2 regions of the Lactobacillus sp. wkB8 genome follow, and region 1 is predicted to be linked to the other one. Evidence: predicted binding sites of a transcription regulator. Region 1 holds the regulator's gene; the other holds the start of a gene.
The links. Region 1 encodes Rex, which represses fermentation and respiration genes when NADH is low (regulators of the CRP and FNR family bind a similar motif). Its sites were predicted from a motif close to TTGTGAANTANTTCACAA; they were not measured.
Positions count from the first base shown of each region.

Region 1 (6,843 bases):
CTAAAATGCCAATTGTAGGTAATGTTAAAAAGAACAGTGAAACCATTCTGTTATCCATGAAACCTTTACCTAAGATAGCTAAAAAAGAAGTAAAATCTATTCCTGAAACTAATGCAGTAACTAAAGCGGAAATTACGACAACAGCGATTGTATCAAGGCCAAAAGCAAAGCCTACCACTATTACTACAACACCTAATAAACTTAAATATTCCACTAATTTTCCTTTCTAGTGAAAAATCCTGACTAATAATTAAATTTTTAAAACTAATTTTAAAAAATAAAAATCCTATTAGCAAGCCCCACAGGGTTGCTAGTAGGATTTATTAAATAACTAATAAAAACTAGATTACATTACACCTGGATTGCCAGCACCTGCGCCTGCACTTGGATCAGCAGCAGGTTTATCTTCTGGTATTTCGGCAACAACTGCTTCAGTAGTCAGAAGCAAAGCAGCAATTGAAGCAGCATTTTGTAAAGCAGTACGAGTTACCTTGGTTGGGTCAATAATTCCGGCTTCAACCATGTTTTCCCATTTGCCATTAGCTGCGTTATAACCAACTTCATTATCTTGACCTTCAAGCTTGTTCAAGATAACTGAACCGTCTTCACCAGCATTGTCAGCGATTTGACGAACTGGAGCAGTCAATGCCTCTAAAACAATGTTGATACCAGTTTGTTCATCGGCATTATCACCTTTAAGGTCTTTAACTGCATCTTTAACATCTACTAATGCAGTACCACCACCGGCAACGTAACCTTCGTCAACAGCAGCACGGGTTGAGTTCAAAGCATCTTCAATACGGTATCTGCGTTCTTTTAATTCTGTTTCAGTAGCAGCACCAACATGGATAACAGCTACACCACCAGTTAATTTAGCTAAACGTTCTTGCAGTTTCTTCTTGTCAAAGTCTGAAGTAGTTTCTTCAATTTGCTTTCTGATAGAATCTTCACGATCTTTAATAGCTTCATCAGAGCCAGAACCATCAACAATGGTTGTTGAATCCTTAGTAACAGTAATGCGACGAGCTTGACCTAATTGATCAATCTTAGTATCTTTTAATTCAAGTCCTAAATCATCAGTAATTACTGTACCACCAGTTAAAGCGGCAATATCTTGCAGTTGTTCTTTACGACGGTCACCAAAGCCAGGAGCCTTAACCGCAACAACGTTAAATGTACCACGAATCTTGTTCAAAACTAATGTTGGTAAAGCTTCGCCTGAAACATCGTCAGCTATAATCAATAATGATTTACCTTGTTGCACAATTTCTTGTAACAATGGCAAAATGTCTTGGATGTTGGAAATCTTCTTATCAGTAATTAAAATATATGGATTGTCAAGATCAGCTTCCATCTTGTCGTTATCGGTTACCATGTATTGTGACAGGTAACCACGGTCAAATTGCATACCTTCAACTACTGACAATTCAGTTTCAATACCACGTGAGTCTTCAATAGTAATGACACCATCATTACCGACTTTTTCCATTGCATCAGCGATTAAATCACCAACTTCTTTGGAAGCTGAAGATACAGAAGCAACTTGGGCAATTTGGTCTTTTGAAGAAACAGTGTGACTAATCTTGTGTAATTCGTTAACTACAGCCTTAGTAGCTTTTTCAATACCACGACGAACACCTACAGGGTTAGCACCAGCGGTAACATTCTTCATGCCTTCGCGAATAATTGCTTGAGTCAAAACAACAGCAGTAGTAGTACCGTCACCGGCAATATCATTAGTTTTTTGTGCTGCTTCAGCAACTAACTTAGCACCCATGTTCTCATAGTGGTCTTTTAACTCAATTGCTTTCGCAATAGTTACACCGTCGTTTGTAATGTCAGGGTTGCCGTATGATTGCTCTAAAACAACGTTTCTACCCTTAGGACCAATAGTTGCCTTAACAGTGTCAGCTAATTTATCAACGCCCTTTAGTAGGGAACGTCTTGCTTTTTCTGAAAATTTAATATCTTTTGCCATATTTTTATGCGCTCCTTAATTACTTAACAATTGCTAAAATATCTTTTTCATGAAGGACTAAATATTTTTCACCATCGTATTTAACATCTGTACCGGAATACTTATCGTATAAAACAACGTCGCCTTCCTTAACAGTCATAGGTATTTTACTGCCATTTTCAGCATAATTACCTTCACCGACAGCAACAACTTCACCTTCGGTTGGCTTTTGTTTAGCATTAGAAGCTAGGACGATTCCGCCTACAGTTTTTTCTTCTTCTTCTTTAACTTTTACGATCACGCGATCACCAATTGGTTGTAACACGTTTGTCCCTCCTACAATTAATTTTTGTTAATTTAATGTGCCGTTAGCACTCTTGCTCATCAAGTGCTAACTTACATCTATGATAATAACCCCTTTTCCCAAAAAATGCAAGAAAAAATTAGCACTTTTTTGTTTAAAGTGCTAATTCGTTTGTTTAATAACTTTTTGGTATGATTACTATTATTTATTGTTTTTATCAGAATCAAGAAAATAAATAAGAGTTTGCAATTCAGTGGCTAAGTCAACGTTTTGAATTCTAATGCCGGAGGGAGCAGATAAACGAATAGGAGTAAAATTCATAATCCCCCTAATACCAGCTTCAACCATGTCATCAGCCGTCTTTTGAGCAGTGGCAGAAGGTACAGTTAAGATAGCAATAGAGATTTGTTGATCACTAAGTTGTTTTTTTAACTCCCCCATTTCATAAACCGGAACGCCACTCAGTATTTTCCCCGTGATCCTTTGATCAATGTCAAATGCGCAAGAAATACGGATATTATTAGTACGTTTGAAATTGTAATTCAGTAAGGCATGCCCCAAATTACCAACTCCAACTAAAGCGACATTAGTCAAAGTATCTTGATTTAAAATCTTCTTGAAAAAAGAAAGCAAGCTCTTAACATCATAGCCATAACCTCGTTTGCCTAAAGCACCGAAGTAGGAAAAGTCACGTCTAATTGAAGCACTGTCAACTTGAACTGCTTCTGACAATTCAGTCGATGACACTTTTTCTTTACCAGCTTCATTCAAAATAATTAAATAGCGGTAGTATAAAGGCAGTCTTTTAGCCGTTGCTGTGGGTATCTTGATCTTTTCCATTTAAAAGCCTCCAATTGATTAAGTATAGTATATATTTCGTTTTTGTGAATTATTCAGCAATTACTATTATTCTACCTATAAATTTATGCCATTTGCAAATGTTTTTTTCACAATCTACCGCTTTTTAGCTAAAAATAACATATTTTGAGCAAAAATTTATACTATGTTATTTTCAGCAATGCTCTCAATAATAGCGAATTTGCTTAATGACAATTCTTTCTTAGCTTTGTGTCAACTAAACACAAACAGTAATTCTTTTTATATTAACCTTCAAAACTCTCACACAAGAAATCTAGTCAATATGCTAAAATGGTTTCTAGGTGAAAAATTATGATAATTGCACAAGGGCACGATTTAGAAAAACAATTTGGTGCCAATACGTTATTTAAAAATGTCAATTTTTCAATTGACGCGAATGCAAGAATAGGTCTTATTGGACCTAATGGTGTTGGTAAGACAACATTACTTAAGATTATGACTGGTGAAGAAGAAGCCACGCATGGTGAATTCACTATCAATAAAAATATCGCTGTGGGTTATATTGCTCAGGAAAATGCTTTAGGCGAAAGTAAAACTATTTGGGAAGAAATGCTCAGTGTATTTGCCCCTTTAATTAATATGAGCCAAAAAATAGCAGATTTACAAAAGAAAATGGCTGCAAGTCCCCAAAATGCAGAATTGTTAAAACAATACGACCAATTGCAATTCGACTTTGAACAACAAGGCGGATATACCTATCAAGCTGATATTAAAAGTATTTTAAACGGGTTCAACTTCCCAGAAGCAACTTGGTCAAAAAAGATTGGCAGCCTTTCTGGAGGAGAAAAAACCAGACTGGCATTTGTGAAGCTACTTTTGCGTAAACCACCGCTATTGTTATTGGACGAACCGACCAATTACCTTGATTTAGACACATTAGATTGGCTCGAAAACTACCTAAAAAGCTATGCTGGAGCTATCTTGGTAGTTTCCCACGACCAATATTTTTTGGATAATTTAGCAACTCAAATTTTTGAATTGCAGTTTGGCAAATTAACTGTCTTTAAAGGCAATTATTCCGCATATGTAGCAGAACGCCAACTGCGCAACCGGCAACAAGAAGAAGCTTACGAAAAGCAACAAGAAAAAATCAAAAAAGACGAGGAATTTATACAAAAAAATATCGTCAGAGCTAAAACCACCAAAAGAGCTCAAAGCCGCCGTAAACAATTAGAAAAAATGGACAGGATCACTCCCCCGAAGCACAAAAATAAAGTGCGTATTAATTTCACAAGTGAGCGACCTTCAGGCAAAGAAGTGTTAATTTTACGCAATCTAACCATTGGATATCCGGGAAAAACAATGGTACACGATATTTCCTTACAAATAAATAAAGGCGACCGCGTGGCAGTGATCGGTCAAAATGGTATCGGTAAATCAACTTTGCTCAAAACCATTATGAAAAAGTTAAAGCCTCAGAATGGTGCAATTAAATACGGAGCTGCACTAGACGTTGGCTACTATGACCAAGAATTGCAACTCCTTGATCCTATTAAAACTGTGATTGATACCGTTTGGGACAGACATAAAACGATGCCTGAACGTGATGTTCGTTCAATTTTAGCCAGCTTCTTATTTACCGCAAAAGATATTGATAAAACTGTCGGACAATTATCTGGTGGTCAAAAAGCGAGATTAACGTTAACTGTATTATCACTTGAACACAACAACTTTCTCCTAATGGATGAACCTACGAACCATTTGGATCTTGAAGCCAAGGAAGTTTTGGAAAAAGCATTGCAAGATTTTGACGGCACTTTGTTATTTGTTTCCCATGATCGTTATTTTATCAATCAATTAGCTAATAAAATTGTAGAGATTAAAAACGGCAATGCACAAGTTTATGAGGGTGATTATAATTATTATTTAAACGAGAAAACTAAGCAAAATGCTGTTTCTGCAAGTACGTCTGCTAATGAAGACACAACTGTCATTGATCCCGAAAAAAATAAAAACAAATTGTCCTATCAAGAACAAAAGCTCCGTGATTCACAAAAACGTAAATTACAAAGAGCGGTTGAGAATTCCGAAAACAAGATTGAGGAATTAGAAAAAGAGCAAAAAGATATTCAAAATCAAATGGCTGATCCTGAAATTGCTACCAACTTCGACAAATTAGGTCCTTTGCAGGAGCAGCTTACTGAAGCGCAAAAACAGCTCGCTGAGGCAAATGATGCTTGGGAAAAGGCACTGACTGAACTGGATAGCTTTGACTAAAATAATCCATATTTAGGAAACGCAACAAAAATAGGAATAAATCAGCCTTCTTGTTTACTATTTCTATATTTCAATCTACAGTAAATTACTTTGCTAACTATTAATTAATTTTTTGTTTGCAAAACTTGATAAATGTAGTATTGCTTTAAAACCACAGTAGTTTAAACTTAAAGATAATAATTTTACTGGCTTTATAAAAATAAATTGGGAGGTGCACATGGAAAAATTACGTATTGCTCTTTAATTTTCAATTAGTTAAGGAGGAATAAAAATGAAATATATAGCTGACAAAAATATCGCTATGGAACAACTTATAAATTTATACACAAGCGTTGGTTGGAGTTCCTATACGCAAAATCCTCGGCAACTGCAAAAGGCACTTGCAAATTCGCTTTTTGCTATTGGCGCTTATGATCAAAACCATTTAGTTGTATTAATCAGAGTAGTTGGTGATGGTTTGACCATCATTTATATCCAAGATTTACTGGTTAATCCTGCTTATCAAAGACAAGGAATTGGTACGAAATTAATAAACAGAGTGCTAAAGAAATATAATTCTGTCAGACAGAAAGTTTTGTTGACAGAAAATACCGTTAAAACGCGCAGGTTTTATGAGAGTTGTAATTTTAATCCGTGTGACAAATACAACTTGATCGCTTTCTACAGAGATTTTTAAGAGATAATAAAAAAGGCACATCCAAATGATGTGTCTTTGAAGTTAACCCTCTAGATTGGTGAAGTGCTCCATAATAGTTAGACATTAATCTGACTATTAGGAGCACTTTTTTCATGACTAAATATTCAACTGCTTTGAAAATGGAAATTTGTAGTAAATACTTATCCCACCAAACCTCTTTAGCTAAACTAGAACGCGAATACGGCATTGATCATACCGAGATTAGGGCCTGGGCAGAACGTGCCCGTAAACATGGCTTAGCCGCTTTAAAGGTTACTCACACCCGACAAACTTATTTGCCTGAATTCAAGCTAAATGTGGTACGCTTCTATCATGAACATCACATGGGAGTACTCAGGGTAGCCGCAGTTTTTAATCTTTCGCGGTCAGTAGTAAGACAATGGCTGGCGGCTTATCAGGCTGCAGGCTACTCTGGGCTGCTCCCAAAATCCATGGGGAGACCACCAACCATGACTAAAAAGAAGCGTCAGAAGAAGCTTAAACCCACTAAGAAGCTAACCGAAGTAGAACAATTGCGTCGTCAGGTCGCTGAGCTAGAGGCACAAAAAGCCGACTTAGAATTGGATAACTTAATCCTAAAAAAAGTGGCTGCCCGATATCCGCGCTCACCAACCGGCAAAAAACCAGAATAGCCGTGGAGATTCGGGCTGAGCGACCTGAGGTGCCGTTAAAGCTTTTGCTTGCCAAGCTGCACCTTAACCGCAAAACTTATTACGACAACCGCAGTCACCGATTGAACCGATCAGATAAATACGCTGCTGTTAAAGGCGTAATCAAGTCTATCTTCTA
Region 1 is NZ_CP009531.1:1,329,078-1,335,920, forward strand. It holds gene LACWKB8_RS06215 (DUF969 domain-containing protein) at 1-214, opposite strand, end outside; gene groL (chaperonin GroEL) at 347-1,978, opposite strand; gene groES (co-chaperone GroES) at 1,998-2,282, opposite strand; gene LACWKB8_RS06230 (redox-sensing transcriptional repressor Rex) at 2,463-3,101, opposite strand; gene LACWKB8_RS06235 (ABC-F family ATP-binding cassette domain-containing protein) at 3,432-5,357, shown strand; gene LACWKB8_RS06240 (GNAT family N-acetyltransferase) at 5,629-6,033, shown strand; partial or broken gene LACWKB8_RS09275 (IS3 family transposase) at 6,147-6,843, shown strand, end outside.

Region 2 (6,843 bases), 840 kb from region 1:
ATTCCCGCAATATTTGGGGTCTTTGATGTTTTGTTTGGCTTGAGATTTTTTAATCAGGTTTTGCCAACAGCATATTATGAAGTTTGGCTGCCAATAGTGCTAATGTTGCTGGCTTACTTTGCTATTTATCTGCTAACAGTGATGCGGCATCACAAAGCTGAGTTTTAAAAAAATCAGACAATAAAAAAGCACGCTAAAGAGCGTGCTTTTTTCAGCGTCTTTAATTAATGAAAGATAATGCCTAAAATTAGTCCACAGACTTGCATTAATTGAAACCAAAACAAGTTTTGCGGTGCTAAATCAAAAGTTGTGGGTACCCGGTGTTTGATATTATCTTCATCAACCCAAAAAGCCATATCCTTGGTCTGCTTCTGTCTGAATGCCTGCACGTTTTTATAGAGCTTCGGCAAAGTTACAAAAATTAATAGTTGCCAAACTGGTAAAAGACGGAATATGACGCTGATAGCGACTATTGCAAATGGAGCCAGGGTTAAAAAACTGAATAAGTTTAATGAATTTTTTACGCCAATGTATGAGGGGAGGGTATGGCGCCCGTTAGCCAGATCTTGCTTTAAGTCGCAGGTATTATCCGCCAGCATTGTCGCCGCGTTAAAGAATGCTTGGGGTAAAGCTACCCAAAAAATTAACAGGAGGTTGGCTAAATTACCCTCAACAATAAATTGAGGCCAATCAAAGTTTAAATAGGCTAATTGACTTACTGGTGAATTGATGTAAACGGCTAAGAACATAATTCCCAGTCCTTCGAATAAGCCAGCAAGAATTTCGCCTAGCGGTACTCTGGAAAAGGGGATGGGCCCGTAAGTATAAAATACAGCCACAAAAAGTCCGGGGGCACCGATCAGTAAAATAAAAAGATTGGTTCGCACAGTTAGCCAAATTCCTAAGACTGCTGCAATTAAAAGCAGAGTAAGCATAACCACCATTGCAGTTGTCGGCGATAAATTACGTTTACCAATTAAATTATGTTCTTTTTGATAATCTTTGCTTTTAGCTAGACGATAGTCTTGAACGTTATTAAAGCCAGTCACAAATAAAGCTATTGCGCCTTGAGCAACTAGGTATATTAAAGAATTTTGCCAATTAAAAGTATGAAAATAAAAATAAGCAAATAGAATTCCTAATAAATAAGGCATTAAACTATTGAGCTTGGTATTAAGCCGCACCAACTCAAAAAAATCGGTTACTGTAAAATGACTGTACTTCTTTTTAGCCTCCATTGATTTTCCTTTCAAAATATTGTCTTTATTTATCCAAAATTAATTGCTGGTTTTTAACTTTGCCAGTTGATAACCATTATCCGTAAACAGTTTGAATTTATCTTTTAAGCCCGAGGTGACGTAGACTTTTTTCTTTTTAGTAATAAAAATTGCCTCTACGCCAGACAGATGTTCTACATAGTCATAGCCCTTTTTCAAACCGCGATTAAATACTGCAGTTGACAGTCCATCACCTGTGGTTGACCGCTTGGCAATAATTGTGACACTTAACAAGCTGTTTTGACAAGGGTAACCCGTTTGGGGATTCATTAAGTGACTATAAATTTTGTTTCCGACTTTGAGATAACGTTCATAAATGCCTGATGTTACTGCAGTAGCATTCTTTTCCGGTAAGGAGCCGATCGCATCACCCCGCGCAGCACTGGGGTCTTGAATCCCCACGGTCCAATTACTGTTATTGGTTGGGGAGTTGCCTAAAACGTAGATATTGCCGCCCAGATCAATAATGGCACTGGTGACGCCCTTTTTTTGCAGGACTTTCATGACTTCATCAGAAATAAAGCCTTTAGCCATTCCTCCTAAATCAAGCATCATCTTCTTTTTCTTTAAGAAAACGGTGCGTTTTTGGTCGTTAAAAACCACATTACGGTAATTAACTAATGGTAGCCGTTTTTTGATGGTACTTGCTTTAGGTTTATGGGCATCGGGGAAGCCTATTCGCCATAAGCTGGTAATTGGTCCAATTGTTAAGTCGAACGTACCAGCAGAAATTTTGCTGTAATGATAGGCGTCTTTACACATACGGTAAATAGTAGGGGTAACTTTGACCGGTTTAATTCCGGCATACCTGTTGATTTTGTCTATTTCACTGCCTTTTTGGTTAACCGTGGTTTGAGCTGCTAATTCCTTAATCCGGTTAAAGCCGGCCTTCAGGGCTTTTTGTTGGTGTTTGTTGTAAATTTTGATGGTGCAAACTGTTCCCATTAAAAATTGGGTATCTGAAGTGGGATTAGTGGTAACAGGTGTTTTTACCGGGGCACTAGTTTTACTTTGAGTTGAGCAAGAAGTTAGGCTAAAACATGCTAATAATACTGCAATTACCAGCATAAACTTGTTTGGTTGCTTGGTCATATCATTTATTTCTCCTAATAAAAAAGAGCGGCTAAATGTCACTCTTTTTGTAATTAACTAATTAACTTTTTATTCTTGATAAACAATATTGTCAACCTTGATAGTTCCGCTTTCACCCTTTTGTGCGGCATTAATTAGTTGATCAGCATAAGCGATAAATGAATGAGAAGATTCTGTTGCTCCTGAAACTGCTTGAACTTTTTCGGTATTTCCTTTAGCTTTTAAGAATTCTTCCTGTAATTTTGGAATGTACTCTTTCGGTCCAACTTTGTTAACTTTCTTCATTTGCTTTTCGTAAGCAGCATTCTTGGTCTTGGAAACACCTTTTTTGTTAATTTGGTCGTATTTAAAATCACTGACTTTGCCTTTTTTAACTACCATGGTTAACACTTGACGGTAGCCGTGGCTGTAGTTCTTTTCTGCTAATTTATATGTGCCGTCTTTTAATTTTTGATTGTTATTGATGTGAATGGTAGCAGTATCACCTTTTTGAGCTGCCTGTGTTAACTGGTTGACATAGTTCTTTAAAGTGGTGCTTGAACTGGTAGCACCGGAAACGACTTGGATAGCGCTTGAATTAGCGCCACTAGCGGCAAATGATTTTTGCAATTTAGGGATGTATTCTTTAGGACCGATTTTTGCTTGAGAATACTTCTTCATTTGTGCTTCATATTTAGCGTCTTTCGCCTTTGATTTACCATTCTTGTCTACATTATCATAGCTGGTGTCTGTAACCTTGCCATCTTTAACGGTCATAGAAACCTTTACTTTATAGCCATTGAAATAATTGTCTTCGACTAATTTGTAAACCCCGTCTTGCAATTTGCCACCGGCAATCTGCTTAGGAGTTTTCTTCTTTTCGACCTTACTTTCTTTCGGCTTAGAATCGCTTGAAGAACTTTTCTTAGCCGTAGTTGAACAAGCACTAAGCAAAAGCGTAGAAAGTGCCAAAATAGCTGTGCTGGTTATAAATTTATTATTTTTCATAATATCTCCCTCAGTGATAATATCAAACCATATAACATTGTGTACACATTCACTTACTTAGATTATAAAATACAGTTTTACTTTCTGCAACTACAAAATTTAAAAACAAAAAAGTTATTTTAACAACAAAGAAAGCGCGTAACAAAAACAAAATTAGGAAAGATTGTGAAAGTAGCTACTTTACCATAATTGTAAATACTAGTATAATAAAAGACAACTAGTACATTTGCATTAAGGAGTGTTAAAAGTGGCTGAAACGAATATTGTAGTAATTGGCGGCGGTTACGGCGGTCTGTATACCACCAAGCATCTTGCCAAAAAATTAAAAAAGCGGCATGATGTTAAAATTACGCTGATTGATAAAAATCCCTATATGACCATGATGACTTCTTTACACGAAGTAGCAGCTAACCGAGTAGAAGCTAAGAGTCTTAAGTATGATCTGCAGCGTTTATTTTCACGGAGAAAAAACGTTGATGTAGTAACTGACAATATTACTAAAATTGATCAATCTGCCAAAAAAGTTATTGGCGATAACGGCACTTATCCATACGATTACGTCATTTTAGCTATTGGTTCACAGCCTAATGACTTTGACACCCCCGGTGTTAAAGAAAATGGCTTTGTTTTGGGTAATCTTGATGATGCAGAAAAACTGCGGGATCACATTGATATGATGGTTCATTTAGGCTCTCAAGAAAGAGATCCTGAAAAAAGGGCACAATACCTCAACTTCGTCGTTGTTGGTACTGGCTTTACCGGAACCGAGATGGCTGGGGAATTAAACTCCTGGCGTGGTGATTTAGCTAAAAAATATAATTTGCAAAAAGACGACATCAAGATAACCATGATGGAAATGGCGCCAACGGTAATGAATATGCTTGATCGCGCTGATGCTGACAAGGCGGAGAAATATCTCTTAAAGCAGGGCGTAGATATTAAAGTCAATACAGGTGTAGTTGGTGTTCATGAAAATTATATTGACCTGAAAGACGGTTCAACGTATCCAACGAGGACATTGATCTGGACTGCTGGTGTTAAGGCTGTTGCTACAGCTAAAAACTTTGGTTTTGAAACTGGTAGAGGCGGCAGAATTTTAGTTAATGAATATTCACAAATTCCAACCGATCCCCATGTTTATGTCATAGGTGATGTGGCTCTTTATGACGCTGATGGCAGCGGTCGTGGTGAACCACAAGTAGTTCAGGGAGCTGAATCTGCTGGTAAATGTGCTTTGAGGAATATTTTAAGTCAGATTAACGGCGGTGAACCCGTTAAATTTAAGGGTACCTATTCCGGCTTTATGGTTTCGCTTGGACCTAGTTGGGGTGTTGCGTCTTTAGTTAACACTTTCCATCTGAGTGGCTTTTTCGCTATCTTGATGAAAGACGTAGTGGACATGATTTACTTTATGGAAATCTATTCCGGTTACTATCTTTTCCACTATGTAATGGACGAATGGTTCAGAATTAAGCGTCCAACTTTATGGCGGGGCAATCTTAATAGGTACGGCAATGTTTTATGGGCAGTACCATTGAGAATTTATTTAGGCTTGATGTGGTTAGTTGACTGCTGGTACAAGGTACAGGGCAGTGGCTCTTGGTTCACTAATAAGCTGCAATTACAGTTTCCTTGGTTAGTTCAAGCTGCTACTAGCGGTGCTTCACAAAAGGCAGCGGCTACGACTGCCGCAAGTGGTAAAGCCGCTACAACTACTGCTCCTGCTCTATTTTCTCTCAATTATGATTATGGTCATTCCCCAATGGCAGTTTTTGATAAAATGCCAAGTTGGGTGCAAGCAGTAACTAAAGTTCTAATTCCTAATAAAGAAGCTGCACTAGTAGCACAAAAGACTATGACGTGTTTGGAAATTGTTTTAGGAATTATGTTAGTATTAGGCTTATGCACGTGGTTTGCTGGTGGCATGAGCGCAATCTTCGTAGCTATTTTCTGCTTATCAGGGATGAACTACTGGGTCAATGTCTGGATGGTATTTGCTGCTATCGCTGTAATGAACGGCTCGGGTAGAGCATTTGGTCTTGACATGTGGTTTGTTCCGTGGCTGCAAAAGAAACTTACTAAACTTAGATATGGCGTCTTGAAGCCGATTTACCACGTTGATAAAAATGGAATAAAAAACTAACAATGGTAATTCTAAAAAGTCCTATGGTTTTATCTATAAGACTTTTTTAGTTTTAATTGTTAGTGAGGTAAGACATGGAAATTTTAAAGAGGCTTAAACCTGGTGACTTTTTAATTGTAGTAATTTTATTAATGATCAGTTTCACGCCCTTTTTTATGGTACATAATTCTAAAAAAGAGGGTAATCAGGTAATCGCTATAGTAAAAGTTAATAATCGCCAAGTTAAAAAGCTTTCTTTAGATCATGACCAAAAATGGCAGTATCAAAGAGACGGTAAAATTAATATTTTACAGGTGAAAAACCACAAAATTCGCGCAATTGATGCTAACTGCAAGGACCAAGTATGTGTTAAAGAAGGCTGGAAAAGTAAAAGCGGAGATACAATTGTTTGTTTGCCACACAAATTTTTAGTTGAGTTAAAAAACGAAAATCAAATTGATGATGATAAATAGATTTAGATATTATGACTGAAACAAATAGTTATTTACGCACGTATGTGTTTACAGGAATTTTATGCTCCCAAGGAATTATTCTTAGCGTGGTTGAGCAAATGTTTCCTGCACCCTTTTTCTTTGCACCTGGTGCTAGGCTTGGCTTAACCAACATTATTACGATGATGGCATTAATGATTTTGCCTTTTAAAGATTGTATTTTATTGACGTTTTTGCGCTTAGTATTAGCCGCTTTGATGACAGGGGGCACCAGTACCTTTTTATTTGCTGCTGCAGGTTCATTTTTAAGTCTGTTTTTAATGAAAATGTTCTTACCGTTGGTTCCCAGATTTTTGAGCATAATAGGAGTATCAATTCTTGGCGGCGTCTGTCATAATTTTGGTCAATTATTAATTGCCGTGCTGATAGCGCAAAGTAAATATGTTTTATTATATCTGCCATTATTGACAGTATTCGGAATTCTTTCTGGAACAATAGTTGGTCTTGTCAGTAGTTTTTTAATGCATTACGTTGATGCATTGAGTTTTATTAAAGGGATAATTAATAAAGGTATTTAACATGTCAAGGCTAGAAAAAGAATTAAGAAAAGTCCAAAGCAGCATTCAAAAAAATATCAGAGCACCCAAAGGTAAACTGGGAGAAGCAATCAGGTACACATTTTCCAAGCCCGGCAAACAATTGCGTCCCAGTTTTGTCTTACTTTTTGGCAATATGGGTGATGAGCCAAAAAAGGAAAGACTAATTAATATTGCCGGGTCAGTTGAAATTCTTCATAACGCTACCTTAATTCATGATGATATTATAGACAATTCCAGTGTCAGAAGGGGTAGGGAATCAGTGCAGGCGAAATATGGCAAGACCATTGCGCTCTATGCTGGAGACTATTTATTTG
Region 2 is NZ_CP009531.1:239,043-245,885, forward strand. It holds gene LACWKB8_RS01110 (hypothetical protein) at 1-168, shown strand, start outside; gene LACWKB8_RS01115 (UbiA family prenyltransferase) at 225-1,238, opposite strand; gene LACWKB8_RS01120 (FAD:protein FMN transferase) at 1,278-2,369, opposite strand; gene pplA (extracellular electron transfer flavoprotein PplA) at 2,439-3,356, opposite strand; gene LACWKB8_RS01130 (FAD-dependent oxidoreductase) at 3,604-5,499, shown strand; gene LACWKB8_RS01135 (NusG domain II-containing protein) at 5,574-5,951, shown strand; gene LACWKB8_RS01140 (Gx transporter family protein) at 5,963-6,508, shown strand; gene LACWKB8_RS01145 (polyprenyl synthetase family protein) at 6,510-6,843, shown strand, end outside.
Region 2: pplA (extracellular electron transfer flavoprotein PplA) is a predicted target of Rex. The motif match lies at 3,394-3,411, and genes of this name have one in related genera.